2 regions of the Arthrobacter caoxuetaonis genome follow, and region 2 is predicted to be linked to the other one. Evidence: predicted binding sites of a transcription regulator. Region 2 holds the regulator's gene; the other holds the start of a gene.

Region 1 (15,397 bases), 930 kb from region 2:
GGAACCGTGGTTCCGGTTTCATCGACGTTGTACAGGCTCCAGGTAACCACTTTGTACTGCAGCGGCAGCGACTCGGCTGCCGGGTCCAGGCCCAGTGCAGCCACGGAGACCGGGAAGGTCACCGCATTGGTGTCGAAGGTATTGGAGTCCATGTTGCCCAGGAGGCCATTGGCGCCGGTCTGGTCCACGAGGGTGGAACTCCCGTCCGGGTTCAGCCGGTAGGTGGAAACCAAGACGAGGTCCAGATCAGCGGCACGGCCGGTGACGACGATGAAGTCCGTCTTGCCGTCCTTATTTGTGTCGATCTCGACGTTGACCTCGTTGTAGCCGCCCAGCAGGGGCCAGTTCTCCCACGTGCTCAGACCGAAGTTCAGCACGGCGTCGAGGGGATCGCCGCCTGCCGCCTTGACCGACGGAACCGTCGAAGACGCACCCACGGTTGCAAGGTCCATCGAATTCATGGACTTCAGTGCCAGGTCATCGCGCTTCTCGCTCTGCGCTCCAAGGACCAGGGGCGATACCAGGGAGAGGTAGGTCGAAGCGCCGGAACCCTGGACCAGGTCGCGGCCCGTGAGGGTGAGATCAGCGGCCAGGGCTTCTGAATCCGCGAAACTGATTTCCGTGCCGGCCGTCATGTCGGATGTCGGCTTGGGAGCAGAGTAGACGGGCACGCGCAGCGTCGGAACACCGGCGCTGGCGAGCTGGACGCGGCCGGAGACGTCGGCCAGGAACTGGCGCGGCAGGCCAAGCTGCACGGTGTCAGCCGCCGGGTCGATGGTCTTGGCCAGAGCCGCCGGATCAGCGACCGTGAGGGTCACGTCCACCGTTGCCTTGGAGTTGGCACCGACACTGACGCGGGGAGCGGTCGTGATCTCCACGCCCGGCATGGTCGAGGCAGGCAGGTAGCTCACGTCGAAGGTCCGCGGGCTGTCCGACTTGTTCTGGACGGTGACCTTGCGGGTCACGGTCAGCGCCTCCGCGCCGAGTTCCAGGACACCGAAGTTGACGCTGGTCAGCGCCTGATCCTCGGAATCGTAGGCCAGGACCTTGGTGTTCACTGCGTCCAGGACATCGACGCGGCCGGAACCAACACGGTTGGGGCCGTGCACGGCGCCGTTCGCGGCGAGGATGTCATGGGTTGCCGTGTTCATGATGGAGTTCTTGACTTCATACGGCGTGTAATCCGTTGCCGCGTACATCAGTGCTGCCAGGCCTGCCACGTGCGGCGCGGCCATCGAGGTGCCGGACTTCACCGACGCACCGTTGCCGGAACCCACGTTGGCCGAACCGATCGAGGAGCCGGGAGCAGCGACGTCGGGCTTCACCACACCGTTGGAGCCATGCTGGCCGCGGGAGGAAAAGGAACTGACAGTGTCCAGGGAGTTCGACGGGCCGGTGGCTGTGCCCATGTAGGCCGGATCCAGGCTCAGGGTCAGGGTGCCGGCGACGGCGGCAGGGCGCAGCCGCTCGGAGGACTCGCGGTTGAGCTGGATGCCGGGAAGGGCCGTGTTGCCGCCGATTCCCGCATCGAAAACGTCACGCGGTGAATCCAGGACGACGCCGGTAGCTCCGGCAGCCTGGGCGTTGTTGAAGCGGGCGCCTGATCCACAGGGGAAGGCTCCGTCCAGCTCCCACTGGATCCAGACCCATTTGCCCGTCAGGGAACCTGCGGGAAAAGCGTTGCAGCCGAAGGCGTTGTCCGCCGGTGCGGCAACCACATCGCCGGTAAGCCGCCCGGATGCGAGAGCCGGGTCGGAGTAGTTGAAGTTGACCGAGTACTGGCCGGCCGCGGTTCCTTCCTCTTCCCCGGGAGCCAGGACATCGGCGCGGTCCAGGGAGATCTGGGAGCCAATCGAGCTGGCCACCGTCAGGGCGGACTTTGCGCTGCCCGGTGAGCCGCCCACGTTGTAGACATCTCCGGAGTTGCCGGATGAGACCACTGAAAGGATGCCCTGCTCGGTCAGGTTGTCCACGATGTCATTCTCGGGATCGTCGACGGGTGCGTATTCGGAGCCCAAGGACATGTTCACGACCTGCGCGCGGTCAGAGAAGTCGCCGTCGCCGTTGGGATCCAGGACGTAGTCCAGGGCCTGGCCGACTACTTCGGAGGAACCGGTGCAGCCGAAGACACGGATGCTCACCAGCTTCGCCTCCGGAGCCGAGCCCGGTCCAATGCGCATGTCGTTGACGCTCTTGGAGGTCAGGGCAGAGTAGTCGCCCGTGAACGTGCTGCCGTCGGCATTGGTCCCGTAGCCTGCAGCGGTGCCGGCGACATGGCTGCCGTGGCCCTGGCAGTCCATCGGGTTGAGGTCCGGCTTGGGAACCGGCTGGTAGTCCGGTGCGCTGGAGTCTGCGTTGTAGTCATCGCCAACCAGGTCATAACCGCCAATGAATTTCTCGGCGTCGATCAGGCCGCTGTCAGCCGCGGGCAGCGTTTCGGAGGCCTGTGCTGCCTGATAGGCCTCGATGGTCCCCGGACCGCCAAAATCGCTGTGGGTGTAGTCAATGCCGGTGTCGAGAACGGCGATGGTGATGCCCTCGCCGGTCTCCTGGCGCTCCACCCACGTATTCACGGCACGGGTGTCGATGTCCGCACCCTTGTTATCGATGGTCTTGGGGACGATCCGGGTAATCTTCGCGACGTCGTCGCGCTCCGCCAGCGCCTTGATGGCTTCGGCGTCACCCACGATGCCAACGCCCGGAAGGGTGTTGGTGGTGGTGTAAAGGGTGCTGGCATCGGCTTCCTGGGCCACGGACTCAGCCTGGGACTCGATGGCTGACCGGATCTCCTGGACGCGCGGCGCGTCTACGACCGGTTGCTGTTTGCCCTCTTTGACGGCGTCCGGCTGGGTCTGGTCGAAGGCGCCCTCACCCGTGAACTGGACATAAACGGAGACTTCCCCGTTTACTCCCCGGAGACTTGGCGAGACCTTCTGTTCAGCGAATTTCTCTACTGCAAAGCCCTGCGCGGCGCCGTTGGCGCCCGTGGTTTCAGTCGCCTGGGCCGGTAGGCCAAGACCTGCCGTGAGTGCGAGTCCGGCGACGGCGGCTGTTGCCACTGCTCCCGGCCTGCGATGAATGGACCGTCTCATTGTGCTCCTTGAACGTTCCGCCGCGTGTTGCCGGAAACGCCGTCGAAGACCTGGAGACCTGAGACTCGAGACTTGTAACGCCACTGCCGGCTGCTGACACACGTGACAGCTTTCCTTTGTGCCCCCAACCCCCGTTGCGGGGTGTCAGCATGCACCTTCGGCCCCCAAAATGCCTGCAGCCGTAGGCACACCATAATCGAGCAAACAGGCACCGCAAAGATATTCGCGTTTCAGCCTGAATTCTCCCGTTATCCCTTGACAGGGGCCTTATCGGCAGGGCAAGGCCGGTCCGAAAAGCGCAAAATCTGGCCTGCGACACAAAGCGTCCGTTGCTTGCGGCAGCTCCGTGGCGGAACTAACATGTGATTCGTCTCACCAACTATCTATGGACATAGATAGTTGGCTCCACGTTTCGTTGCAGAGGACCCCTCTTGACTGTCTCAGCCGCAAAATCCACGACCACCGCCAAACTCATGTCCCACCCGCTCAACGCCTGGTACGTCGCGGCCTGGGATCACGAAGTCAGCTCCAAGGGAATCCTGGCCCGCACCGTCGCCGGCCGGCCCCTGGCTATCTACCGCACTGCCGACGGACGGGCCGTTGCCCTCGCAGATGCCTGCTGGCACCGGCTGGCGCCGCTCTCGCAGGGCAAGCTGATCGGCAAGGATGAGATCCAGTGCCCCTACCACGGCCTTCGCTACAATTCCGCGGGCCGCTGCACCTCCATGCCTGCCCAGGAAACGCTGAACCCTTCCGCCACCGTGCCGTCGTTCCCCGTGGTGGAGCAGTACCGCTACGTCTGGGTCTGGCTGGGCGACCCGACCTTGGCCGATCCCTCCCTGGTGCCGGATATGCACCAGCTCGCCAGCCCGGAGTGGGCAGGTGACGGCGAGACCATCCACGCCCCCTGCAACTACCAGCTTGTGCTGGACAACCTGATGGACCTGACCCACGAGGAGTTCGTGCACAGTTCCTCGATTGGGCAGGAGGAACTCAGCGAATCCGAGTTCGAGGTCACGCACGATGAAAACTCGGTCACGGTGACCCGGTGGATGCACAACATCGATGCACCGCCCTTCTGGCTGAAGAACATGCGTGACAAGTTCCCCGGCTTTGAAGGAAAGGTGGACCGCTGGCAGATTATCCACTACTACTTCCCGTCAACCATCTGCATTGACGTAGGCGTTGCCGAAGCCGGTACCGGAGCTCCGGAAGGTGACAGGTCCCGGGGCGTCAACGGTTACGTCATGAACACCATCACGCCGGAGTCGGAACGTTCCTCGCACTACTTCTGGGCTTTCATGCGCAACTACAGGCTGGACAGCCAGCTCATCACCACGCAGCTGCGCAACGGGGTCCACGGCGTCTTCGGCGAAGACGAGGCGATGCTGCAGGCACAGCAGGCCGCCATCGACGCCAACCCGGACTACGAGTTCTACAGCCTGAACATCGACGCCGGCGGCATGTGGGTCCGGCGCCTGCTGGAGCGAGCGCTGGAAGCCGAAGGCCGCTTGGCCGCGGCTCCCGGCGCCTGAGAGGGCAGTACCTGTGGCTGACTCCAATTCCCAGGTTTGGCAGCGCGGAACGGTGCACTCCGCCGAGGAGATCGCTGCCGGGATCCGGCGGATCGTCCTGCGCCCCGAGAAGCCCCATGCCGTCCGGCCCGGCGAGCATATAGATGTCCGGGTCCTGATCGGCGGTTCTGCCTCGATCCGTTCCTACTCCGTGGTCGATGCCAGTCCGGACGGTTCAGAGCTGGCGATCAGCGTGTTCCTCAGCCCCACAACCAGGGGCGGGTCCGCGTTCATGCATCAGCTGATGCCCGGAGACGTGCTGGAGATGACGCAGCCGCTGCAGAATTTCCCGCTGCGGGTCGGCGCTCCCAGCTACGTCCTGCTGGCCGGCGGCATCGGGATCACGGCCATCCTCGGAATGGCGGCACTGCTTCGGCGCCTGGGAGCGACCTACCGGCTGGTCTATGCCGCCCGGTCGCGCAAAGCCATGGCGTATGCCGGCGAGCTCGCCGCACTTCACGGTGAGCAGCTGGAGATCCATTTGGACGATGAAGGCACTTCCCTTGATGCGCGTGCCCTGGTGGACAGTGTGCCCGAATCGGCGGAGCTCTACATGTGCGGTCCTATCCGGCTCATGGACGCCGTGCGGCGCTCCTGGATTGAACGCGGACTGGCTCTTCCAAACCTGCGCTACGAGACGTTCGGCAACAGCGGTTGGTTCGAGGCTGAGCCGTTCACCGTGCGCGTTCCCCGCCTGGGGGTCCAGGCAACCGTCCACTCGGACGAATCAATGCTCGAAGCGCTCGAGCGTACCGGCCTGGACATGATGTTCGACTGCCGCAAGGGTGAATGCGGCCTGTGCCAGGTCCGCATCCTGGATCTGGACGGGCGCGTCGACCACCGGGACGTCTTCTATTCCGACCGGCAGAAAGAACCCAACACCAAGATGTGCTGCTGTGTCTCCCGCGCCGTCGCTGACGAAGAGCGCACTTCGACGCCGGCGACCGTCACCATCGACATTTCCTGAAAGGTCCACAGTGGACATCCGCAACAAAATAGATACTTCCAAAATGTCGCCGTACCAATGGGTGATCGTCGCCCTGGCCGCATTCCTCAACGCCCTGGACGGCTACGACGTCCTGGCCATGGCGTTTACTGCAACTTCCGTGACCGAGGAATTCGGGTTGACCGGATCCCAGCTGGGCTGGCTCCTCAGCTCCGGGCTGATCGGCATGGCGGTCGGAGCCCTGGCCTTCGGTCCCTTCGCTGACCGGTTTGGGCGCCGCCGGATGCTGATGGCGGCGCTGACCGTGAATGCCCTTGGCCTCTTCCTGTCCGCGGTCGCCGGCTCCGCACTGGAACTGGGGATGTGGCGCATTGTCACCGGTCTGGGCGTCGGCGGGATCCTGGCCACCGTCACGGTGCTCACCAGCGAGTACTCCAACAACCGCTACCGCGGTATGGCCGTGAGCATTTACACCGCCGGCTACGGCCTCGGTGCCACCCTGGGCGGAATGGGCGCCACCGCACTCATCCCGGCCTTCGGCTGGCGGTCGGTCTTCCTCACCGGCGGGCTGCTGACCGTCATCTCCATTGTCCTGGTGCTCCTGCTGGTGCCGGAATCCGTGGACTACCTCCGTACCAGGCGGCCTGCGAACGCCCAGCGGGAGCTCGCGCGGATCGTCCGGCGGCTGCGGATCCAGGGGCCGGTGGAACTTGGCAGCGCACCGGAGACGAACGGGCCGCAGAAGAGCAGTGTGGGGCAGCTCCTTGGCCGCCGCTACCGGTCAACGACCCTGCTGCTGTGGTGTTCCTTCTTCCTGATCATGTTCGGCTTCTACTTCGCCAACTCCTGGACGCCCCGGCTCCTCGTGGAATCGGGCATGAGCGAGCAGCAGGGAATCATCGGCGGCCTGATGCTGACCATGGGCGGGACGTTCGGTTCGCTGCTCTACGGGGCCCTCACCACCAAGTGGAATTCCCGGCTGACCCTGATCGCCTTCACCGTGCTGTCCGCCGCAACGCTGGTGCTGTTCATTACCACCACCTCGATCCCGGCGCTGGCATTCTCGGCAGGCGTGCTGGTCGGCATGCTCATCAACGGCTGTATCGCCGGCCTCTACACGGTGACTCCGCAGGCCTATGACTCGTCGGTGCGTACCACCGGCGTTGGCTGGGGCATTGGTGTCGGACGCGTCGGCGCCATTCTCGCGCCCATCCTGGTGGGTGCGCTGCTCGACGCAGGATGGACGCCCACGGCTCTGTATATGGGCGTTTCCGCAGTCGTGGTGTTCGCCGCGCTGGCCCTGTTCAAGCTTCGTCTTGGAGCGGGTGCCCCGCCCGAAGCGGTGCCGGGCTCAGGAGCCCTGCCGGAGCGGCAGCCCGAATCCGAACCGGCCGGCCAGGCGGGACGCTAGCTGTACTGAGACACCACGTTAGTTACACATGAATAGGGTGAAGACCTCTTGGGTTTGGCGGTTACCACGCACAGCCGGACCCGAGAGGTCTTCATGTCCCACGGTAATGCCCGTCTGGCTCCGGCCGGACGAATGATCCTGGTCGCGGGGACATGATCCAGACAGCTAGCAGCCGCTGCCGTCCACGGCGCAGGCTCCGCCTTCGGAAACGACGGGCTGGAGCGGCTGGTGGCTTTCCGCCCACGCCTGGGTGAGCGCCTGGGAGAATACCTCTTCCGGCTGTGCGCCGGAGATTCCATACTTCCGGTCCAGCACGAAGAAGGGCACACCGCTGACGCCGAGCGCACGGCCTTCGGCAATGTCTGCGTTGACCGAATCTGTGTATTCGGTACCGGAAAGGACTTCCCGCACGGTGTCCGGATCCAGGCCGGCATCGGCGCCGATCCCGGCCAGTACGTCGTGGCTGGAAATATCCTGGCCCTGCTCGAAGTGCGCCGCGAGGAGGGCTTCCTTCACCGCCGCTGCGGTCTGGGCCCCGCGCAGATCCCGGGCAAGATGGATGAGCCGGTGCGCGGTGAACGTATTGGCGACTTTCAGGTCGCCAAAGCGGTAGTCCAGGCCCACGCCGGCGGCCTGCTCAGTGACGTGCTGCAGCATCCCGGACACCTGCGCGGGATCCATTCCCTTGACCTTGCTCAGGTACTCGACCTCCGAGCCTTCGAATCGCTCCGGCAGGCTGGGGTCCAGCTGGTAGCTGCGCCAGCGGACTTCCACCTCCGGGGCATGCTCGAAGCGGGACAGGGCAGCTTCAAAGCGCCGCTTGCCAATGAAACACCAGGGACATCCGATATCGGACCAAATTTCTACCAGCACATTTCCGGCAACAACTGCGTCAAGGATTTCTATTCCCGGAACCAAAGGGTCAGCGGCGCCGGGACGGCACCGCTGACCCTTTCGTTTCCGGGGAATTAGAGGGCAGGGCCGCTGCCCGCGCCGCCCTGCCAGAGGGCATCAAACGGCGTGTTGGAAGAGACGCGGTTGCGGATGCCTTCGGTGACGAATGCCTTGGCCGTGCGGGCCGCCTCCAGGGGTGAGGCACCCTTGGCGAGCTCGGCAGTAATGGCGGCGGCAAGGGTGCAGCCGGCACCGCTGACAGCAACGTCGCCAACCTTCGGTGCGCGCAGCACCTCCATGGTCTGGCCGTCAAAGAAGACGTCGACGGCGTCGTCGCCTTCCAGCCGTACTCCGCCCTTGGCGAGGACGACGGCGCCGGAGGCCTCATGGATGCGGCGGGCGGCTTCCTTGAGGTCCTCGACGGACTCGATGGAGTCCATCCCGGAAAGGGACATGGACTCGAAATGGTTCGGGGTGACAAACGTAGCCAGCGGCAGGATCTGTGCCTTCAACGCCTGGTCGGTGTCCAGGGCGGCACCGGGTTCCTGGCCCTTGCAGATGAGGACGGGGTCCAGGACGATGTTCTGCCACTCCTGGCTCTGCAGTGCCTTGGCGACGGTGTCGATGGTGGCCGGGGTGCCCAGCATGCCGATCTTGACGGTGCCGAGGTCGTAGGCCGTCTGGATCGCTTCGAGCTGGTCGGCGATGACCTGGGCATCAACCGGGACGAAGCGGTGGTTCCAGTTGTCCTTGGGGTCGAAGGAGACAATGCAGGTCAGGGCCGCAATCCCGTAGGTACCCAGTTCCTGGAAGGTCTTGAGGTCCGCCTGTGCGCCCGCTCCGCCGGTGGCTTCCGAGCCGGCGATGGTGAGCGTGACGGAAGGTGCCGTTTGTGTGTTGAAAGACATGGCTCCATCTTCTACCTAAAAAGGCGCGGCCCGCCACCTTAAGGCGCTGCTGCCGTCGACTGTGTCAGGCGGGCTGTGCACGGCACGAAGCGGTCTAGAAACGGACATCCATGAGGCGCCAGACGGCCAGCCTGCCCAGGGCCGAGGAGACGCCTATCGCCAGGGCCATCAGCAAAGGCACACCAACCGCCCCGGCGATGAGGCCGATCACGAGCCACGCCAGCAGTGTGGGAACGAGGAAGAACGCCAGGACATGCAGCCACTGGTTTGGGACGCCGCGCAGGAGCAGTCCCAGCACGAGGCCCACCGGAGCGGCAGTGACGAGCCCGATTCCGGCTGCATAGAAGGCGGCAATGATGATGATCCAGAGGTAACCCCAGAAGTCCCGCGACGTTCCCCAGCCGATGCCTACGGTGGCCATCACCGCGACGAGCAGGCAGGCGATGGCATAGCCGGTCATGAACGCAGTGGGTCCGAAGGTGACGCGGGGTGCCGGGACAAGGCCTCCGGTACCGGAGGAGGGACTGCTGGCACGGGCCGGATCGACGTCGTCGTCGCCCGCAGTTTCAGTCATGGACTCTTGCTCCTCGCAGCAGCTTGACGACATCTTCCACGATATTCCGGACAACCGGTAGGCGGGAGAGGATCACCAGCTTTGCCACGAGGGGAGCGGTGTTGTTTACCAGGCGCCGCGAGCGGGCCTGGCCGGGGGAAGAATCGTAGACCCAGAAGAGCGTGAGCCCCATATGGACCAGCCAGAGCAGGTCCGGCAAATCGTCCCGGATGGCCAGCGGAGGCTGCGGCCGGGCTGCTTGGACGGCCTGGCGGTAAACGGCGATGGACTTGCCGCGGCCAACCTGTGCGGCGTCCTGGGGAAGGTCCGCCGCAGGATTGGATGAGGAGTGGACCGGATACCGGCTGGTCCGGGGCACCGGGAGCGCGGCGGTCTTGAGGAACTGGTGTCCAAGCGAGTGGTACGGGCCAAGGACATCGAGGTTGGCCTGCAGGATGACACGGAGGTGCTCGCCAAGGTTGTGCCCAGCGCGCAGCAGGGGAAGGGCGCGGGAACGGTGCTCATCCTGCAGGGAGCGGTACAGCTCTCCGACCAGTGATTCCTTGGAGGGGAAGTAGTAGTACGCGTTTCCCACGGAGACGCCGGCCGCTTCCGCAATGCCGCGCATGGTGGTGCGTTCGTAGCCCTGCGTACGGAAGAGTGCGGTCGCTGTTTCAACCAGCCGTTGCCGGGTGGTTTCGCTCTTTGCCCCGGCGGCCATTGAACTCCTGTTCCATCACTCTGCCGATCATTAGACCACACTTTTGAACACGTTCAAAAGTGTGGCTGAGCGGCTGCAAACAAGGCAGTGCCGGGGAGAGGAGGAGTACAAGGCCGTACCGTGGCAGAATTGACGCTGGTCTTATGACCGCCCGGGACAGCGGGCAAGTGCTAATACAGCGGGGCGAAAGCCTTGGCGAACCACTAACCGAACGGGATTACCCATGTCTTCACCTACCCCGGACGCTGCCGTCACGGCTCCGCCGGCACCGAGCTACGCTTCGCGCGGAAGCTCCCATTACGACCTGATCCTCACCCTGATGTGCGTAGTGATCATCATTTCCAACATCGGGGCGTCGAAGGGCGTTGTCCTGGGCCCTGTGTTCGGCGACTTCAGCATCATCACCGACGGCGGTTTCTTCCTCTTCCCGCTGGCCTACATCCTGGGCGACGTCATCAGCGAGGTCTACGGCTTCAAGGCCGCCCGGCGGGCCATCTACATGGGCTTTGCCATGGCCGCCTTCGCCGTGCTGGCGTTCGCCGTCATCATCGCGCTTCCGGGGTTCGACGACGGCTACGGCCTCGAGAAGCAGGCCGCGCTGGAAGCGGCACTGGGGCCGGTATGGCAGATCGTGGTGGCTTCGCTGCTGGGCTTTTTGGCCGGGCAGCTGCTCAACTCCCTGGTCCTGACCCGGATGAAGGCGCGTTTCCGTGAGCGAGCCCTGGCGGGACGGCTCATGGCTTCCACCGGAGCCGGTGAGTTCGCGGACACCCTGATTTTCTGCGCCATTGCCGCACCGGTTATCGGCATTGCCGACGCCGGACAGTTCGTGAACTACGTGATCTTCGGCTTCGTCTACAAGACCGCGGTGGAGTTCCTGTTTGTGCCGGTCACCTCAGCCGTGATCAAGGCGATCAAGAAGCGCGAGCCGACGTACGGCCAGGCCAGCGCCTAGCTGTAGTACCGGCCCAGCACCTGCTCCTTGAACTCGAAGAACGTTCCGTCTTCAAGGGCCAGGCGTGCGTCGTCGACCAGCTTCACTGTAAAGCGCTCGTTGTGGATGGAGATCAGCGTGTGGCTGACCATCTCATTGGCCTTGAAAAGGTGCTGGATGTAGGCACGGGAGTAGTTGGCGCAGGCGTAGCAGTCGCAGCCGTCCACCAGCGGCCCGAAGTCCCGCTTGAACTTGGCGTTGGAGAGGTTTTTCCGGCCGTACGGCGTGTAGAACGCCGAGTTGCGGGCCACCCGGGTGGGGGAAACGCAGTCGAAGGTGTCGGCGCCGTTCTCGATCGCGGTGAAAATGTCATCCGGTTCGGAGATGCCCAGCAGGTGCCGCGGCTTGTCTTCGGGCAGCTCTTCGCTGCACCAGCGCACGATCGTGCCGAGGTTTTCCTTCTCGAGGGCTCCGCCGATGCCGAAGCCGTCGAACTCCATGGCGCCCAGGTCGCGGGACGCTTTGCGGCGCAGGTCCTCATACTGGGCTCCCTGCAGCACGCCGAACAGCGCCTGGTAGGGGCGGTGTGAGCGCTCGGCCGTGAGCCGCTGGTGTTCCGTAATGCAGCGCTCAGCCCAGAGCCGGGTGCGTTCCAGGGACCGTTCTTGGTAGCCGCGGGAGTTCAGCAGGGTGGTCAGCTCGTCGAACGCGAACATGATGTCGGCGCCGAGCTGGTGCTGGACCTGCATCGAGATTTCGGGAGTGAAGCGGTGCTTGTCCCCGTTGAGGTGGGACTTGAACCAGACGCCGTCGTCATCGATGTGCGCCAGCCGCTCCTTGCCGGGCGCGACGTCGTCGTCCGCTCCGGTGGCATGCGTGGTGCCGTCAGCGTTCATGTTGATGACCTTCTTGAACCCGGCGCCCAGGCTCATGACCTGGAATCCGCCCGAATCCGTGAAGGTAGGGCCGGGCCAGTTCATGAACTTCCCCAGGCCGCCTGCTTCATCCAGGATGTCGGCTCCGGGCTGAAGGTACAGGTGATAGGCGTTGGCCAGGACGGCCTGCGCACCAAGCTCGGCTACGGACTCGGGCAGCACGGCCTTAACGGTGGCTTTGGTGCCGACGGCGATGAACGCGGGAGTCTGGATCTCGCCGTGCGGGGTGCTGATGACGCCGGTGCGGCCCTGGAACTCACCGCCGTTCTCCTGGACGCGGGACGCGGAATCGGGCGTGGTTTCGCGCAGGCGCTTACCGAGGGAAAAGGAAAAACCAGTGGTGGACACCCTCTTATTTTGCCTTACTGGAGGGGTCCTTCGGTTAGAGGTCCAGGTTCAGGCCCCGGATGGCACTGAGCTCGGTACGGATCCGGCGCTGGAGTTCGGCGTCGGTATAGGCCTGTGAGCCGCCGTGGGCGCGCAGGTACAGCAAAGTGTTCAGGCGCAGGATCCGCCAATCGCGTTCGCTGTGCTCGTCGCCGGACTCAGCGGCCCGCTGCACTTCCCGGTCGTAGAGGTTGGGTTCGTTCAGCTGCCGCTGCAGCAGTTCCGCGGAGAGCTTGGCCTTAAGCGGATCCGACTCCGCGTGGTCTCCGGCGCGGACTGCCTGCGCGAAGGCCGCCGACGCGTCGGAGTCGCCGGCCTCATGGGTGATCTGTGCGGCCAGCGCCAGCGCCCCCTGGATCCAATTCCAGCGCCCGTAGTTGCCGTCAAAGCCCAGGCCCGTGATCAGGCCGCAGACCGCCAAGGCGTTCTCCGCATCACCGAGATCCACGTACAGGGTGTGGGCCAGGTCCCGGACGTCCTGCAGGTTGCTGCCGGCCTTGACGTTCAGTCCGCGGGCCAGCCGGGTGACCAGTTCCTTCACTGCCCGGTCCTCCGGGTGGGCGGCCTCGGCAGCCGCCAGGACGGCGGCGTAGGTCTCCTCATCCGTTGGGATGCTGCGGATTGCTTCGGAAGCATTCTTTTCCGGAGCCGGTGCGGCGACACGGACGGCCGAACCGTACGCGATACGCAGCGATTCCCCGTCCTCCAGCTCGGCGACAACCAGTGCCGGGGTGCCAAGGTCATCCTCTTCGACCCGGACAGACGCCAGCGGTGCCAGAGTCAGCTCATCCAGGACCAGCCTCTGTCCGGGGACGAGGAGCTCGGCATTGACCCGGAAGGCATAGATCTCCGGCGCACTCTCTGGCATGGCTGTTCCTTCGCGTTAGGACACTCGGACCAAAAGTATATAAAGACTTGGTAACGCCCTAGCGTCCCCAGCCCGCTGAGGCCAGGGCCTGGCGCAGCAGGTCTCCGCGCCCGCCGGCGAACTCTGAGTAGACGGCAGGGCTCAGGGCTTCTTCCGGAGTCAGCCAGGACAGCTCCAGGGCGTCCTGGCGGGGATCACATTCGCCGGTCACCGGGATGAGGTACGCCAGCGCGACGGCGTGCTGGCGTTCGTCGGTCAGCCCGGTCTGGGAGGGGGAGGGGAAGTACTCGGCGACGGTGAACGGAACCAGGCTGGGCGGCAGCTGGGGCAGTGCCAGCGGTCCGAGGTCCTTCTCCAAATGCCGCAGCAGCGCCGCGCGGATGGTTTCGCGGTACATCACGCGCCCCGAAACGAAGGAGCGCACCATCCGGCCTTCCGGTGTGGCCTGGAGCAGCAGTCCCACTTCGGTGACGTAGCCCAGCGGATCGCACCGGACCGGGACGGCCTCGACGTAGACCATCGGGAGCCGCTGCCGTGCTTCGTGCAGGTCCTCCTCCGAAAGCCAGCCGGGATACGGGTCAGGAGTGCGAACGTTCATAGGAGTGTTCTACCCCAAAGCGGGAGTACTAGTCATTTGACGCGCTCGGCTTCGGCCAAGGGCTGAATGGTCCCTGACCTTCCGGCTGCTAAACGCGGAGCCTACGCTTAAGCGCATGAAGACAGAGCTGCCGGAACTGTTGCTTCCGGATGCTGCGGCGTGGCGGGAATGGCTGGAAGAACACCATCTCCTTTCGGCAGGGGTCTGGCTGGTCATAGGCAAGCGGGGCGGAAACGTCACGGCCCTGACCTATCAGAGCGCGCTCGACGAGGCGCTGTGCTTCGGCTGGATCGACGGGCAGGCGGCCCGCCGGGACGCCGAAAGCTACCGGCAGCGCTACACGCGGCGGGGGCCGAAGAGCATGTGGTCCCTGCGCAATGTGGGGCACATCGGGCGGCTCGAGGCAGCGGGACGGATGCACCCGGCCGGGCGCGACGCCGTGGAATCGGCGAAGGCAGACGGGCGCTGGGATGCAGCCTATGCCGGCCCCGCCAGCATGGAGATTCCCGCAGATCTCCTGGAAGCCATCGCCCAAGACGCGCAGGCGCAGGCCATGTTTGACGTCCTTTCCTCCCAGAACCGGTTTGCGCTGGGCTACCGGCTGGGCATGCTCAAGACCCGCGAAGCGCGGGAACGCAACATCGCCCGTTTTGTGCAGATGCTGGGCCGCCGTGAAACGTTCTATCCGCAGAAGCAGTTTCCCGACTAGGAGTCCACCATGTGCCGGCTATTTGGAATGCATGCAGGCCTTTCCCCGGTGACGGCAACTTTCTGGCTGCTTACTGCCCCGGACAGCCTGGCTGAGCAGAGCCGCCGGATGGCCGACGGCTTTGGGATCGGGGTGTTCCAAGGGAAAAAGCCCGTGGTGGACAAGGCGCCCATCGCAGCCTACGAGGATGCGGCCTATGCGTCGGCAGCCCGCACGCTTAAAGCCGAAACGTTCGTAGCGCATGTCCGCTACGCCAGCACGGGAGGAGCCGCGCTGGTCAACACGCACCCCTTCCTGCAGGACAACCGGCTGCTGGCGCACAACGGAGTGGTTCAGGACCTCGGCGCACTGGATGACCGGCTCCGCCAGCTTGAGGTGATGGACCTCGTGCAGGGCCAGACTGACAGCGAACGGGTCTTCGCCCTGATCACCGGGATCGCCCGGGAGAACGGCGGAGACATGGGCCAGGCGATTGCCAGGGCCCTGACGTGGATTGCGGAGAACCTGCACTTGTACGCCGTGAACCTGGTCATCACCACGCCGGAGGAACTGTATGCGGTGCGGTATCCGGATACCCACCCCTTGTACGTGCTGCAGGAAAGCGGAGATGGCCCGCACGAGGCCAAGCGTTCGTCACGGATCAGCGTGAAGAGCGACGAGTTGGAGCAGGAAAACAGGCCCTCGGTCATGATCGCGACGGAGCGGATGGATAAGAACCCGAACTGGCGGTTGATGGACTCCGGAGAGGTGCTGAGGGTCGGCCGGAACCTCGCGGTCGAGCGCTCGTTCCCGCTCCCTGATCACCCCCGGCACCTGCTGAAGCTCGCAGACCTGGACCCGGTTGCCGCCGCTTCCCAGCACCCCCGG
Region 2 (15,397 bases):
CCCGGCCTTCACGGTCAAGCACCAGCGTTGTCGGCACAGCCTGCGGCGGTACGAAGCCCGTCATCGCGAGCAGCACGTCCCCGTTGCGGTCCTCGAAACTGGGGTAGGGAATGGCGAAGTTCCGTTCAAAGGCTTCCGCCGTCTTGGCCTCGTCGCGGATATTCACGCCGTAGAACCGGGCGCCTTCGGGCGAGAACTGCTCATGCAGTTCCACGAGGTCAGGAGCTTCCTTGCGGCACGGCGCACAGGCTGCGTACCAGAAATTAAGGACGACGACGTCGCCCGCCCAGTCCGCGTTGGTCACCGTAGTGCCGTCAAAAAGGGTTCCGGACAGTTTAACGGGCTCACCGCGTTCGGAGACTGCGTATTCCGTGACGGACCCGTCGCCGGCGATGTAGTTCTTGTTGTCTCCGGCTTTGGCCTGGGCGGCAAGCGGGTCCTCAACCGTGCATCCGGCCAGGGCGGCGGCCAGGGGCACGCCTACGGCCAGCCCGGCACCAATCCGCAGGAAGGACCTGCGGTGCATGGCATCGGACTGGTTGTCGCTCTGAGGTTTCTTCACGGATTTCCAGCTTTCATCGCGGCAGGGGAGGGCCACTTCTACAACGCGTAGTAATTGTATTATGCGCCGGGGATGTTCGCTGCCCCGGGCAGCAGGTCCGCGGAGGGCTCCGCATAACGAACGCCGGACAACACGTCGCCCTCGAAATCCAGGGTGGTTACGGAGGTCAGTGTGCATTCCCTGTTCCGCGGGTCATGCCACAGCCGCCGCCCCTCAGCGGCAAGCCTGGTGACCCAAATCGGCAGCTGATGGCTCACGAGGACGGCTTCGGCGCCGTCGCCGCCTGTTTCCAGTGCCCGGACCCGGGCGTCCTGCACGGCAGCCATGACGCGGTCCACCTGCTGGACATAGGGCTCACCCCAGGAAGGCTTCATGGGATTCCGGAGCAGCGGCCAGTAGCGCGGGCTGCGCAGCCGGCTCTTCACTCCAGAGAGTCCTTCAAAACGGTTTTCGGCTTCGAGGATCCGCTCGTCCGTCTCGATTTCCAGGCCCAGGGCAGCTGCGATGGGTGCGGCCGTTTCCTGCGCCCTGGTCAGCGGTGAGGCAACCAGGTGCACCAGCTTGGCGCCGTCGTTCTTCTGCGACTGGAAGTGGGAGGCGACGCGGCGGGCCATCTCCTGGCCCAGATCTGAGAGGTGAAACTCGGGCAGGCGCCCGTAAAGGACACCGTCCGGGTTAAAGACTTCTCCATGGCGGACGAGGTGGATCGAGGCACGCGACATGATTCCAAGTCTCGCAGACACGCCGGTGAAGATTAAATCTTCACAAACAGTTGAACCTTTGAGTTTTATGTGTAAGACTCAATGCAATTGCATCTAATAGCCGGGCAGGCGACCGCCGCCCGGTGATCCACGACAGGAGTTACCCCACCATGATCCCTACCGGACTTAACGCAGGCACCTGGAACCTCGACGCTTCCCACAGCGAAGTCGGCTTCACCGTCCGGCACGCCGGCATCAGCAAGGTCCGCGGCAATTTCGACAAGGTCTCGGCTGTCCTCGAAGTCGGCGAGTCCCTTGCCGGCTCCAAGATCTCCGCCACGATCGATTCCTCGTCCTTCAACTCCAACGACGCCAACCGCGACGCCCATGTCAAGGGCCCGGACTTCTTCGACGCCGAGCAGTTCCCCGAACTCACGTTCACCGCCACCAACGTGGAAGGCTCGGGCGAAAGCTACAAGCTCACGGGCGATCTGACCATCAAAGGCACCACCCGCCCCGTGACCCTGGACGTCGAATTCAACGGTGTGGCCGTTGACCCCTTCGGCGCCACCCGCGCCGGATTCTCCGCAACCACCTCGATCAGCCGCAAGGAATTCGGCCTGACGTGGAACGCTGCCCTGGAGACCGGCGGCGTACTGGTGGGCGACAAGGTAACCATCAACGTCGACGCTGCGTTCGTCGCCGCTTAGTCCCAGTCACTTAGCCCCAGTCACTTAGTCCCAGTGCAGGAGCCGTGGACCGGAACCCCCGACGGGTGTTCCGGTCCACGCTTGTTTAATCCACAGTTTCCCCGCCCACGACCGGAGAGTGTGTCCGCGCCGGTGCCGCGCCAGTGCCCCGGCGATAGACTTGTCACCTGACTTCGCAGATGGGCACACTTGCCTGCCGGCACCCGCCGGCAGGCACCAAACGGCAGGCGGGCCCCATGACCACTCCAAACATCCCTGACCCCAGCGATCCCGACGCTCCGCGGGAAACTCCCCCGCCGGACTCCGCGGTGGAAGGCGAACAAGAGCGCCAGCAGCCCCGCTACGGGCAGTACAGCAAGCCGGAACAGCCGTCCGCTCCGCCCCATGCCGGGCAGGAAGACGGTCAGGCTGGCCCAGCCGCCCCGCAGGGCGGACAGCCGGGGCAGTACGGGCAGGCAGGGCAGTACGGGCAGCCGGGGCAGTACGGGCAGCCCAGCCAATATGGGCAGGCACCTGGCCAGCCGCAGTATGGCCAGGGACCCTACGGATATCAGGCTGCCCAGCCTTCGGGCTACCCCTCGCCTGCTGGAACAGGGTCCTCCAAGGGTCCTGCGCCGCGTGAGGTTGAGCTTGGCTTCTGGCTCATCATCGCGGCCGGCGTCCTGTCCTTCATCAGCAACCTGCTGACGTCCCTGAACCTGCCGAACCTGCTCTCCCCCGAACAGACGCAGATGCTGCGGGACAGTGACATAGATCTGCAGGATGCCAGCGGCTTCCTGATCACCTTCTCGGTGCTGGTGGGGCTGATCGGCCTGGGCATGTACGTGCTGATCGCATTCTTCGTTCGACGCGGACACAATTGGGCCCGGATCGTGGGCACCGTCTTCGCTGCTTTCTCGGTTTTCGGGCTGCTGGTGTCCCTTCCGACCTACTTCGCCTCACCGCTGGGGCTGCTGTCCCTGGTCGCCACACTGGCCGGGATAGCCGGGATCGTGATGCTCTACCTGAAGCCGAGCAATCCCTACTTCCAGCGGCACGATTACAACCCTTACCGCCCGTACTAGCCGGTGGCATAAATCTTGGCTGCTCCGGCACCGGTTCACCCTAATGATGGTCACAGCAGCAGGTCCTGGGCGTAGCGTTAGCTGCCCTACAGGGAGCTGACAACCTCCCGGTAGGAGTACTGTTTTCCGGTCTCTTGAAGGCGGCGACGACTATGACCCCACCTCCCGAAGCCCCCAATTCCCCGCAAGCCGGTTCCACGTTTCTTTCCCGCCACTTCCATTTACCAGTCCGGAACCTTGGGTTCCACCGCCTGGCGGTACGGCCATCCCGGACAGGGTGGCCGGAGCGCGATTCCGCTCCGGAAACACCGGATGCGCCTGCACCGGCAGCAGCCCCTGCACCGGAGACTGCACCGGCAGCACCACCGGCGAGCGGCGCAGCCGCAGGCGCTGCACTCGCCGGCGGCGAGCGTCCAGCGATGCGTACTTCACCCCAGCCCGCTGCCAAGCTGCCGCCCCGGCCCGAACGGGCGCCCGTTCCCCAGCCGGTTCCGCCCCCTCGCCTTTCCAGCCGGAAAACCCCCCGCCGCGCTCCGCTGGCGGTCAATGCGGGTGCCTTGCTGATCTTCGCAGCCGGTGTGGTGGTCCTGGTGGCCGGTTTCCGTGCGGCCATGGACCCTGGTCGCGGAGTACCGGAAGCTACGGCACAGCTCCTGGAACTTGGCGTCCCGGCTGACACCCTGCTGGTCCTCGCCAGGGTTGCGGATGTGGCCATGACCGCCGTGACTTTTGGGGCCTGCTTCTTCCTGGCCTCAGTAATCCGCGATGGCCGGAATTGGGCGCGGGTGTGCTGCGCCGCACTGGTAGCCGCAGCTCTCTTCTTCGGCGTCCTGAACCACGCGGAACAGCATGTGGCGGCCGCACTGATCGCCGGCACCGGGCTGGCACTGTCTTTCCTGCCTGGCACCGCGAGGTATTTCGCGAGGGGCCGGGCCCGCACTTTGGGAAGCTGAACTTCTCAGCGCATCAACCGGGCCTGGGCGTCGGTCGCAAGGGCCGCCACCTGGGCGCGCTGGGCATGGTAGGCAAGGATCTGCAGTTCGGTGGCCATGTCCACCTTGCGGATCTGGATTTCGGGCGGAGCCTGCAGCACCACCGGGGCGAAGCTGAGGATGCTTGTGATCCCGGCTGCAATGAGACGGTCGCACATCTGCTGCGCCACGTCTGCCGGGACAGCCAGGACGGCCATGTTGGCCCTGGTCTTTTCGAGCACGGCTTCCATGGCATCGACCGGGCTGATCCGCAACCAGCCGACTTCCTGGCCCACGGTCATCTGGTCAGCGTCGAACAGGGCCACGACCTCGAATCCCCGCGACCCGAACCCGGGGTAGCCTGCCAGCGCCCGCCCCAAATGCCCGGCCCCCACGATGGCGACGCGCCAGTCCAGCGTCAGGCCCAGGGCCGCAGCAATCTGGCCGCTGAGGTACGGGACGTCGTAGCCCACGCCGCGTGTGCCGTAGGAGCCCAGATAGGAGAGGTCCTTGCGGAGTTTTGGTGAGTTGACTCCCGCGGCCTCCGCCAGCTCCTCGGAGGATACCCGCTCGATTCCCTCGGTCATCATGGTCCCCAGCACACGCAGGTATACGGTGAGGCGCGCCAGCGACGCCGCTGGGATGTGCCGCCCGTGGCCGGACGGCTGACGGCTTGCCGGGTCACTCATCCCTGGTACTCACCTCTGCCGCTTTCGTTGCTCAGGGCCCCGCAGCGGCGCCCGCGGACCTCCGTCCGGTACTTGCCCACTCTAGGGCCGCTCCTCGGGGCTCTCCAAGTGTTCTCCTCCTCCACGGACTTCTTCCGTCTCCCCCGGTTATGACGCCAGCAGCCGGCGCAGCCGGGCTTCATCAATGTGCCAGAAGTCCCGCTGGATTCCGTTGATCATCAGGACCGGGACCTCCTCGGAGAAACGGGCAAGGTAGTCGGGGTCACCGTCAATAGAGCGTTCCTGCCACGGAACGCCGAAATCGCCGCACACCCGGTCCAGAACCTTCCGGGCCGCCTCGCACAGGTGGCAGCCCGGGCGCGTCAGCAGCAGGACCTCCGGAACCGGCGCGGACGTTGGTACACCATTCATGACTTCCAACTTAGCCTGCACGGACCCATGTCCGTGGAACAAGCGGGTTTTTCAGTAGACTCGAGCTATGCCCCGATCCACTGCCGTCCGAGCCACCGATTATCCGGCTGCGGCAGGAACTCCGGGAGAAGCGGCTTTTTTCGACGTCGACAATACCCTTATGCGCGGTGCCAGCCTGTTCCATGTGGCGCGCAAGATGCACCAGCGGGGGGTCTTCACCCTTCGGGAGGCCGGCGGTTTCGCGTACAAGCAGCTGCGCTTCATGCTGAAGGGCGAGAACCTCAAGGACGTTCACAGCGTCCGTGACGCAGCCCTGGCCTTCGCAACGGGACTGGCAGCCGAGGACGTCCGTACCCTCGGCGAAGAGGTCTACGACGAAATGATCGTTTCGAAGATCTGGCCCGGCACCCGCGCACTGACCGAACAGCATATGAAGGCGGGCCGGCCGGTGTGGCTGGTCACGGGAACGCCGGTGGAAGTGGCATCGGTGATTGCCAGCCGGCTGTCACTGACAGGAGCCCTGGGGACTGTCAGCGAGGTGGCCGACGGCCTCTACACCGGCCGGCTGGTCGGTGAATTCCTGCACGGTCCGGCCAAGGCAGAAGGCGTCCGTGCCCTCGCCGAGCAGGAGGGACTGGATCTCTCCCGCTGCTGGGCCTACAGCGATTCCTTCAACGACGTGCCGCTGCTGACGTTGGTGGGCCATCCTGTGGCGATCAATCCTGACGCGCGCCTCCGCCGGCACGCCCGCGATCACAACTGGCCCGTCTATGATTTCCGGTCCGGACGCCGTGCCGCCACGCTCGGCCTTAAGACGGCTTCGGCTGCCGGGGCAGCCTACGGATTGTGGCGCGGCTTTTCCTGGGTCCGTTCCCGCTAGGTCCGTCCCCGCGCAGGTCTTAAAAAGCTGAAGCCCGCCAAGTCCTGAACCGGACGGCGGGCTTCTGCGGCGCTAAAGAAGAATCTACTTCTTGTTGCGGCGCTGGTGACGGGTCTTGCGAAGCAGCTTACGGTGCTTCTTCTTAGCCATACGCTTGCGGCGCTTCTTAATAACTGAACCCACAGAGTCCTCACAAACTTGAATTAGGAGCCATGCCGGTTCCTGGATCAGGGGGCCTGGGCGGCCCGCCGTCAACGGTTCCGGCAGATACTAGCCATGATTGAAACGTTCCTTAACAGGGTACCGCTTCCACGCTGTCTTTCCGGACAGCGCCGTTTGCACCCTGGCACCCGTTTCGGGTGATGCCTAAGCGGTGCCCGTCCGGCGGTCGATCACCGCGTTGCGCAGAACCTGCTGCACCGCAGATTCCGGAACCCGGTAGGACCGTCCGAACCGGACTGCCGGAAGTTCTCCGGAGTGCACCAGCCGGTAAACGGTCATCTTGGACACACGCATGACATCCGCGACCTCTGACACCGTCAGAAACCGCACGTCCGAGAAATTGCTCTCGTCTGCCATTTATCTCTTGTTCCTTCGTTCGGAAGCAACTTGCGTCCAGTCCGACTGGAGGGGCGAAGCGCAAGGAGCGCAATCCCGTCTCGTCGAACATCGGCGGCGTGTCGCCTTGATGACCATCTGATGACCGTCTAGCACTCTACTCTAGTGGCTGAAGTAACCATAGTGGAAGTTTTTCCGCTGAAAGACGGTCCCTTTCCGCGATGTTTCTTCCGCTTGCTCCCGCGGTCCGCGGCCGGCGCCGGTGCAGGACTGCAGCACGGCTTCAGGCTCCGGTGCGACGGCGCCGGGAGGCTGCTGCCAGCGCCTCGAGAATGACAGCCGACGTATCCCAGTCCATGCACTTGTCCGTGATGCTTTGCCCGTAGGTCAGCGGGCGGGGGTTCTCGCTGTCGTGCGGCTGCGCGCCGCCCACCAGGAAGCTCTCCAGCATGACGCCTGCGAGCCTGTGCCGTGCATCGTGGCCGGATTCCAGCGTGGCGGCCAGTTCCAGTGCCACTTCTGCCTGGCGGTGATGGTTCTTGCCGCTGTTGGCGTGGCTGGCGTCCACGATTAGGCGCGGGTTAAGGCCCTTGCCGGCCAGGGTTTCGGATGCCGCAAGCACATCCGGGGCGGAGTAGTTCGGCCCGGAGCTGCCGCCGCGGAGGATGAGGTGCGTGTCGGGATTCCCGGCGGTACGGACCATTGATGCCCGTCCTGCGCCGTCGATCCCCAGGAATGACTGCGGAGCGGACGCGGCATCGCACGCGTCCACGGCGATCTGCAGCGAACCGTCGGTTCCGTTCTTGAAGCCGACCGGCATGGACAGCCCGGAGACCAGCTGCCGGTGGATCTGGCTCTCGGTGGTCCGGGCTCCGATTGCTCCCCACGACACCAGGTCGGCGACGTACTGGGGGCTGATGGGTTCCAGGAATTCTGTCCCGGTGGGCAGGCCGAGTTCCGCAGCCGCGATGAGGAAGCGCCGCGCGGCGAACAGCCCGGTGGCGATGTCATGGCTGCCGTCCAGGCGGGGATCGTTGATCAGCCCTTTCCATCCCACTGTGGTGCGCGGCTTTTCGAAGTAGGCCCGCAGCACCACGAGAAGATCGGACCGGTGCTCTTCGGCGGCAGCGGCAAGGCGTGCAGCGTACTCCAGCCCGGCCACCGGATCGTGGATCGAGCAGGGCCCTACGATCACAAGGAGCCGGTCATCGGCCCCGTTGAGTACGGCACGGATGTCTTCGCGCCCCCGGCTCACGACGCCGGCAAGCTCGTCGGTGAGCGGCAGTTCAGCCAGGAGATCGGCGGGTGCCGGCAGCGGGAGGAACTCGCTGACCCGCAGGTCCGACGTACGGTTTGAATGTTTTGTGCTGGTGAGGTTCATGGTCCCGTTATCCGTGTGTGAGGCCGGCGGGACTTCTCTTCAGACCCCGCCGGATATGGCGAAGGGCAAGGGAATAATCCCCTGCCCTGGTGGCTCTGAAGGTTGGCGTCAGCGAATTATCGCGCGGGCTCCTCCAGAGCCAACGAAAAATACGCATACCAACGGTTAGTCATGCCTAGACGGTAGGCCCAGGCCGCGCTGCTTGGCAAGCCGGGCGCCCGCCGGCCTGGATTGTGACGCTGCCGCCCGCCTCTCCGCCCGCTTCGTGAACATGCCTTGTCAGGCCCGCACGCCGCTCCGTAGTCTCAATGATTCCAGAGCAGAATGCTTCGAAAGGCGTTGCCCCCTTGAGTAACAAACCTCCGGCCCTGACCCGCCGTGTCCCCCGCGTCCACGACCTCGCTCCCCTGATGCAGTTCAAGAAACCTCAGCTGGGAGCAGCTGCAAAGCTGCGCCGGGCGAGCACCATCTGGGACCTGCGGGACCTGGCGAAGCGGCGCACGCCCAAGGCGCCGTTTGACTACACCGACGGCGCCGCCGAATCAGAAATCACGCTGCGGCGTGCCCGGGAGGCGTTCACCAACGTCGAGTTCCGGCCCGGAGTACTGCGGAACGTCGAAACTGTGGACCTTTCCACGACCGTGATGGGCCGCACCTCTGCCCTTCCCTTCGGAATTGCACCCACGGGGTTCACACGCATGATGCAGTCGGAGGGTGAATACGCCGGATCGCAGGCTGCAGCGGCGGCAGGGATCCCTTACACGCTCTCCACCATGGGCACGGCGTCCATCGAGGACGTCGCAGCGGCAGCACCGGATGGACGTAACTGGTTCCAGCTCTACCTCTGGACGGACCGGCAGAAGTCCAGGGAACTGATCGACCGCGCGGCAGCAGCCGGATTCGACACGCTGATGGTCACCGTGGACACCGCCGTCGCCGGTGAACGCCTCCGCGACGTGCGCAACGGCATGACCATCCCTCCGGCGCTGACACTCAAGACCGTGCTGGATGCGTCCTACCGGCCGGCCTGGTGGTTCAACTTCCTGACGCACGAGCCGCTGTCCTTCGCCAGCCTGAACCGGTACTCCGGCACCGTCGCGGACCTGATCAATTCCATGTTCGACCCCACCTTGACCTTCGATGATCTCGAGTGGCTCCGCCGGACCTGGAAGGGGAACCTGGTGGTGAAGGGGATCCAGACCCTGGAGGACGCCCGCAAGGCCGTCGATTACGGGGCGGACGGCATCGTTGTGTCCAACCACGGAGGACGCCAGCTGGACCGCGCTCCCATTCCCCTGCATCTGCTCCCCGAGATTGCTGCCGAGCTCAAGGGGAAAACCAGCATCATCCTGGACACCGGGATCATGAGCGGCGGGGACATCGTCGCTGCTCTCGCCCTGGGTGCCGACTTCACGCTGATAGGCCGCGCCTACCTGTACGGACTGATGGCCGGCGGGCGGGCCGGAGTGGACAGGACCATCGAGATCCTCTCCACCCAGGCCGCCCGCACGCTGGCGCTCATGGGGGTGGACCGCATCGCCGACCTCAAGCCGGAGCATGTCCGGCTGCTCTCGGCCTATGCCCCTCTCAGCGGGAGCCCGGGGCTGGATGCGGCCGCGGTTGACTAGATGACGCCGAGCGCCAGCATCGCGTCGGCGACCTTGACGAAGCCGCCGATGTTGGCGCCCACGACGTAGTTGCCGGGAGCCCCGTATTCTTCCGCCGTTTCCGCGCACCGGTCATGGATGTTCACCATGATTTGGCTCAGCCGCTGTTCGGTGTGTTCAAAGGACCAGGCATCGCGGCTGGCGTTCTGCTGCATTTCCAGCGCAGACGTGGCAACGCCGCCGGCGTTGGCAGCCTTGCCCGGACCGAAGAGGACGTTCGCTTCCTGGAACACCTCGATTGCCTTCGGGGTGCACGGCATGTTCGCTCCCTCGGCCACGGCGACAACACCCGACTTGACCAGCGAGGCGGCGTCATGTTCGCCCAGCTCGTTTTGGGTGGCGCACGGAAGGGCGACGTTCGCACCGGCGTCCCAGACGGATCCGCCGGCCACGTAGGAAACTCCGCTGCCCCTGCGCGCTGCGTACTCGGAGATGCGGCCTCGTTCGTGTTCCTTGATCTGGCGCAGCAGCGGAACATCAATGCCCGCTTCGTCCACGACATAGCCGCCGGAGTCCGAGCAGGCAATGACCTTGCCGCCCAGCGACTGCGCCTTCGCAATGGCGTTAATGGCCACGTTCCCGGAACCGGAGACGATGACCCGCTGGCCGTCCAGGCTGAGGCTCCGCGTCTTGAGCATCTCCTCGACGAACATCACCGCGCCGTAGCCGGTTGCTTCGGGACGGACCAGGGACCCGCCCCAGCTCACTCCCTTGCCGGTGAGGACGCCGGACTCGTAACGGTTCGTAATGCGCTTGTACTGCCCAAAGAGGTAACCGATTTCCCGGCCGCCCACCCCGATGTCACCGGCGGGGACGTCGGTGTATTCCCCGATGTGGCGGTACAGCTCGGTCATAAAGGACTGGCAGAACCGCATGACTTCGGCGTCGGACTTGCCCCGGGGATCGAAGTCGGAGCCGCCCTTGCCGCCGCCGATGGGCATGCCGGTCAGTGCGTTCTTGAAGATCTGCTCGAAGCCGAGGAACTTGACGATGCCCAGATAGACGGACGGATGGAAGCGGAGCCCGCCCTTGTACGGGCCAAGCGCGGAATTGAACTCGACGCGGAAGCCGCGGTTGATGCGCACATGTCCGGCGTCGTCGACCCATGGGACCCGGAAGATAATCTGCCGCTCGGGTTCGCAGATACGCTGCAGGATGGCGGCTTCGCCGAACTCGGGATGCTTGCGCAGCACCGGTTCGAGGGATTCGAAGACTTCGACCACCGCTTGGTGGAATTCGGTTTCGCCGGGATTGCGGCGGAATACTTCGTCGCGCACGCGCGTAAGAGTTGCGTCCATGTGTTGCTCCTTTGGTGATCCCCTCCCGCTTAATACGCTAGACCGATTGGTGCCTGTGCGCGATCCAGGACCGGTGCGGGATGCCGTCTAGGGGCGACGGCGACGGAACTTGGGCAGTGAACCCAGCAGATCAGCGGCGCGTTCCGCGGCGCGGCCGACGGTGCGGCCAAGCTGCTGCTGGACGCTGGCGTCGGATGCCGAAAGGTGCTCGGCGGCCCCCGGCGGCAGCTGCGCTGCCACGGCAGCGGCAGCGGTTTGCCGGCCTGCCTCGGACGCTGGGCGTCCGGCAAACAGGGACCGGCCGCCGCGTGTTTCGGCTGTCTCCAGCCCGGCGGCGACGCCGGCCAGACGCGGAGTGGTGGGCTGGGCGGCGGTAAGTGATGGCAGATCAAATGCGCTTAGCCATAGTACTACTTCATCGAGGGGGGCCGTCTTCAGCGCGTAGTAACGGCGCTGGCCGTCAGCGCGCATGGTGACAAGGCCGGCCTCGCGCAGGACCTTCAGGTGCTTCGACACCGTGGGCTGGCTGACCTCCAGTTCTTCAACCAGCGTTCCAACGGATTTGTCCCCGCCACGGAGGGCACCGAGGATTTCACGCCGGGTGCCTTCCGCGATGACAGCGAATACATCGTCAATGACCATAGGCATTACCTTAGCGGTACATGCCCCCGGCGGCCTTCCCGCCATCGGGACGTGCAGCGGACTAGTCGAACCAGGGGTCCAGTCCGTGGAGCGGGAAGATCTCCTTGCGGGTGGCCATGACAGTCCGGTCAATGTCGTCATTGGGGTCGTAGCCGACTTCCCAGGACCGCCACCACATGTCCACGCCGTCCCCCATCGCCTGCGGGGTATCGATGCCGTGCCGTTCCCGGACGTAGTCGCGCCAGGCGGCCGGAACCGGCGTCGTCACCGGCATTCGGTGGTTCGCAGCCACTGCCAGCAGCAGGGCCCAGGACCGCGGAACCACACTCGCAACGTTGTAGCCGCCACCGCCGGTGGCTACCCAGCGGCCTTCGCTGAACTGGTCGGCCAGCCCGGAAATGCTCAGCGCTGCCTGCCGCTGGGTATCCACGGAAAGCCGCAGGTTGGACAGCGGGTCGTCCCGGTGTCCGTCGCAGCCGTGCTGGCTGATGATCACCTGCGGCTCAAAGGCACCGGTGAGCTGCGGGACGACGGCGTGGAAGGCCCGGAGCCAGCCGGCGTCCGAGGTGCCCGGCGGCAGGGCCACGTTCACCGCTGTGCCCGGCGCGTCCGGTCCCCCGGCTTCGTTGGCGAATCCCGTGCCCGGGAAAAGCGAAAGCCCTGTCTCGTGCAGGGAAATGGTCATGACGCGCGGGTCGTTCCAGAAGATCGACTGCGTGCCGTCACCGTGGTGCGCGTCGACGTCGATGTAGAGGACTCGGGTATAGCCGGCAGCAAGGAAACGGTCGACGGCGGCAGCGGCGTCGTTGTAGATGCAGAACCCGGAGGCCTTGCCGGCCGCGGCGTGGTGCATTCCTCCGCTGAAGTTCACTGCGTGCAGCGCTTCGCCGGACAGCACCGCTTCCGCCGCTGCCAGCGATCCTCCAAAGAGCCTGGCGCTGGCTTCGTGCATGCCCTCAAAGGCCGGGTCGTCTTCGGTACCCAGTCCCAGCGGTTCATTTACCTGCCCGGGATTCCGGCTGACGTCACGCACGGCGGCAACGTATTCGGGCAGATGGACCCGGGCCAGCTGGGAGTCGCTTGCGACGAACGAATCGGTCAGGCTCACCTGCGGGAGGTCGAAGATTCCCAGTTCCTTCGCGAGCCGGGCAGTGAGGTCCAGGCGGAGCGGACTCATGGGATGGTTTGGCCCAAAGTTGTAGCCCATCATCGACTCGTCCCACACGATGCGTGTTGGAATCGCGGGGAGGCTCAGCCCGGAAGTGGTCATGCTCACAGGCTACGCGATGCGGCCCCCGCGTCCCGCAACGCCGGCGGCAGGGTTAAGTGGTTTACTACCTATTCAGGACCACCGCGCACAGAACTGGACTTTTCTACCCATGGCATCCGATCCTCAGCTGACGCGGCAGACCAACCTGCGCCGCCCCCTCGGCTTGGTAGTTGCAGCCCGGGACTTCATAGACGCCGTGGCCAACTCGTCCCCGGCGCGGCTGGCCCTGATCGTCTTTTCCCTTGTCATCCTGTTGTTCACGGCCCTCCTGGCACTGCCCGTGGCGTCCTCCTCGGGGCAGGCCACCGCCCTGCATGATGCGTTGTTCACGGCTGTTTCGGCCGTCTGCGTCACCGGGCTGACCGTGGTGTCCACGGCAACCCACTGGTCCGCGTTCGGCCAGGTACTCATTCTGGTGGCTATCCAGGTGGGCGGCCTGGGCATCCTGACCATGGCTTCACTGCTGGCACTGGCCGTGAACCGGCGTCTGGGCCTGCGCGGCAAGCTGATCGCACAGGAAGGCATGAACACCGGCCGCCTGGGCGAGGTCGGCAACCTGCTGCGGATCGTTGTCAGCACCACGGTGCTGATTGAACTCGCGCTGGCCGCTGTGCTGGCACCCCGGTTCATGATCTTGGGCGAGTCACCGGGACAGGCGATTTGGCACGCCGTCTTTTACGCCGTCTCCTCCTTCAACAACGCCGGGTTCACGCCGCACTCGGACGGTTTGGTGCCGTACGAATATGACCTGTGGGTCCTGGTGCCGATCATGGTCGGCGTCTTCATTGGCAGCCTGGGCTTCCCGGTCATCATGGTCCTGCTGCAGAGCCGGCTGCGGGCCCGGGGTTGGAACCTGCACACCAAGCTCACGGTGCTGATGTCACTGATCCTGTTGGTTGCCGGCACGCTGCTCTGGGCGGTTTTCGAATGGTTCAACCAGCGCACCATTGCCGGGATGGGCGTCGGAGAGAAGATCCTGCACGCCCTGTTCGCCTCCGTGATGATGCGTTCGGGCGGCTTCAGCCTGGTGGACATGGCGGACCAGGACGCCTCCACCCTTCTCATCACGGACATGCTGATGTTCGCCGGCGGCGGCTCCGCATCGACGGCCGGCGGCATCAAGGTGACCACCATTGCCGTGATCTTCCTGGCCATCGTTGCCGAGGCCCGCGGTGACACGGACGTCCGCGCCTTCGGACGGAACATCCCGGCCGGTGCCCTGCGCGTGGCCATTTCCGTGGTGATCCTGGGCGCAACCATGGTGGCGATGGCTACCATCGGGCTGCTGGTCGTCACGGACGAAACCCTGCAGCCGGTACTGTTCGAAGTGATCTCTGCCTTCGCTACCGTAGGACTAAGTGTTGGGCTCAGTCCCGAGCTGCCGCCGTCTGGCAAGTACATCCTGGCCGGCCTGATGTTCGCCGGGCGCGTGGGCACCATCACCCTGGCCGCCGCCCTGGCGCTGCGGCAACGCAAGCCGTTGTACCACTACCCCGAGGAAAGGCCCATCATTGGCTGAGAGACCGCCGCACAACGCCCCCGTCCTGGTTATTGGGCTGGGACGCTTCGGTTCTGCCACCGCCGAGCAGCTGGTGAAGCAGGGCCGGGAAGTCCTGGCGATCGAGCGGGACCCGGACCTGGTGCAGAAGGCCTCGGGAAAGCTCACCCACGTGGTCCAGGCGGATGCGACCAACATTGACGCGCTGAAGCAGCTCGGCGCGCAGGACTTCTCCGCCGCCGTCGTGGGCGTGGGCACGTCAATCGAGTCCAGCGTGCTGATTACCGTGAACCTGGTGGATCTGGGCATCGAGCACCTGTGGGTCAAGGCGATCACGCCCGCCCACGGCAAGATCCTGACCCGGATCGGCGCCAACCACGTGATTTACCCGGAGGCCGATGCGGGCCAGCGGGCCGCACACCTGGTGGGCGGCCGGATGCTGGACTTCATCGAGTTCGACGACGACTTCGCAATTGTCAAGATGTACCCGCCCAAGGAGACCCAGGGATTCACCCTGCGCGAGTCCAACGTGCGGTCCAAATACGGGGTCACGATCGTCGGGGTGAAGTCCCCGGGCGAGGACTTCACCTACGCCCAGGCGGACACCCGGGTCTCCAGCCGGGACGTGCTGATCGTTTCCGGCCACGTGGACCTGCTGGAACGGTTCGCCTCGCGCCCCTAGCGGGCGGTCCCTCCGCTAGGAAGCGGCGTTCAACTCACCGGTGATTTCTGCAGAGCGTTCGGCGGCCGCGGCCATGCCGGCTGCAATGATGCCCGGCAGGTCCCGGTCCGCGAAGACTCCGATGGCCGCTTCCGTGGTCCCGTTGGGGCTGGTCACGGCCCTGCGGAGGGCCGCGGCGTCGGCTCCGGGTTCGGCCAGCATGGCGCCGGCGCCGGCCAGGGTTTCGGCGGCAAGCAGGACCGCCAGCTCCGGCTCGAGCCCCAGTTCCGCTCCGGCCTTCGCCATGGCTTCAGCAAGATAGAAAGCGTAAGCGGGTCCGGATCCGCTGACTGAACCTACGGCGTTGATCTGCTCTTCGGGAACCTGGACCACGCGCCCGGTTCCCGCCAGGAGCGAGCGCACCAGTTCCACGG

The links. The regulator Rex, encoded in region 2, represses fermentation and respiration genes when NADH is low (regulators of the CRP and FNR family bind a similar motif). The targets are predictions, from matches to a motif close to CTTGTGAANNNNTTCACAAG.
Region 1: NF551_RS01705 (queuosine precursor transporter) is a predicted target of Rex. The motif match lies at 10,140-10,159, and genes of this name have one in related genera.

The regions. Positions count from the first base shown of each region.
Region 1 is NZ_CP099466.1:341,508-356,904, forward strand. It holds gene NF551_RS01665 (S8 family peptidase) at 1-3,092, opposite strand, end outside; gene NF551_RS01670 (aromatic ring-hydroxylating dioxygenase subunit alpha) at 3,524-4,627, shown strand; gene NF551_RS01675 (PDR/VanB family oxidoreductase) at 4,641-5,633, shown strand; gene NF551_RS01680 (MFS transporter) at 5,677-7,023, shown strand; gene NF551_RS01685 (DsbA family oxidoreductase) at 7,189-7,896, opposite strand; gene thiD (bifunctional hydroxymethylpyrimidine kinase/phosphomethylpyrimidine kinase) at 7,992-8,825, opposite strand; gene NF551_RS01695 (hypothetical protein) at 8,920-9,399, opposite strand; gene NF551_RS01700 (TetR/AcrR family transcriptional regulator) at 9,392-10,099, opposite strand; gene NF551_RS01705 (queuosine precursor transporter) at 10,323-11,054, shown strand; gene tgt (tRNA guanosine(34) transglycosylase Tgt) at 11,051-12,316, opposite strand; gene NF551_RS01715 (DUF6707 family protein) at 12,351-13,223, opposite strand; gene NF551_RS01720 (NUDIX hydrolase family protein) at 13,282-13,821, opposite strand; gene NF551_RS01725 (YdeI/OmpD-associated family protein) at 13,937-14,530, shown strand; gene NF551_RS01730 (class II glutamine amidotransferase) at 14,540-15,397, shown strand, end outside.
Region 2 is NZ_CP099466.1:2,971,296-2,986,692, forward strand. It holds gene NF551_RS13725 (TlpA family protein disulfide reductase) at 1-526, opposite strand, end outside; gene NF551_RS13730 (histidine phosphatase family protein) at 622-1,284, opposite strand; gene NF551_RS13735 (YceI family protein) at 1,434-1,973, shown strand; gene NF551_RS13740 (DUF4383 domain-containing protein) at 2,210-3,037, shown strand; gene NF551_RS13745 (hypothetical protein) at 3,457-3,990, shown strand; gene NF551_RS13750 (redox-sensing transcriptional repressor Rex) at 3,996-4,697, opposite strand; gene NF551_RS13755 (glutaredoxin family protein) at 4,845-5,108, opposite strand; gene NF551_RS13760 (HAD family hydrolase) at 5,176-5,988, shown strand; gene NF551_RS13765 (30S ribosomal protein bS22) at 6,073-6,171, opposite strand; gene NF551_RS13770 (helix-turn-helix domain-containing protein) at 6,355-6,567, opposite strand; gene NF551_RS13775 (3-deoxy-7-phosphoheptulonate synthase) at 6,830-7,927, opposite strand; gene NF551_RS13780 (alpha-hydroxy acid oxidase) at 8,338-9,555, shown strand; gene gdhA (NADP-specific glutamate dehydrogenase) at 9,552-10,892, opposite strand; gene NF551_RS13790 (ArsR/SmtB family transcription factor) at 10,980-11,534, opposite strand; gene NF551_RS13795 (acetoin utilization protein AcuC) at 11,596-12,804, opposite strand; gene NF551_RS13800 (TrkH family potassium uptake protein) at 12,914-14,323, shown strand; gene NF551_RS13805 (potassium channel family protein) at 14,316-14,984, shown strand; gene proC (pyrroline-5-carboxylate reductase) at 15,000-15,397, opposite strand, start outside.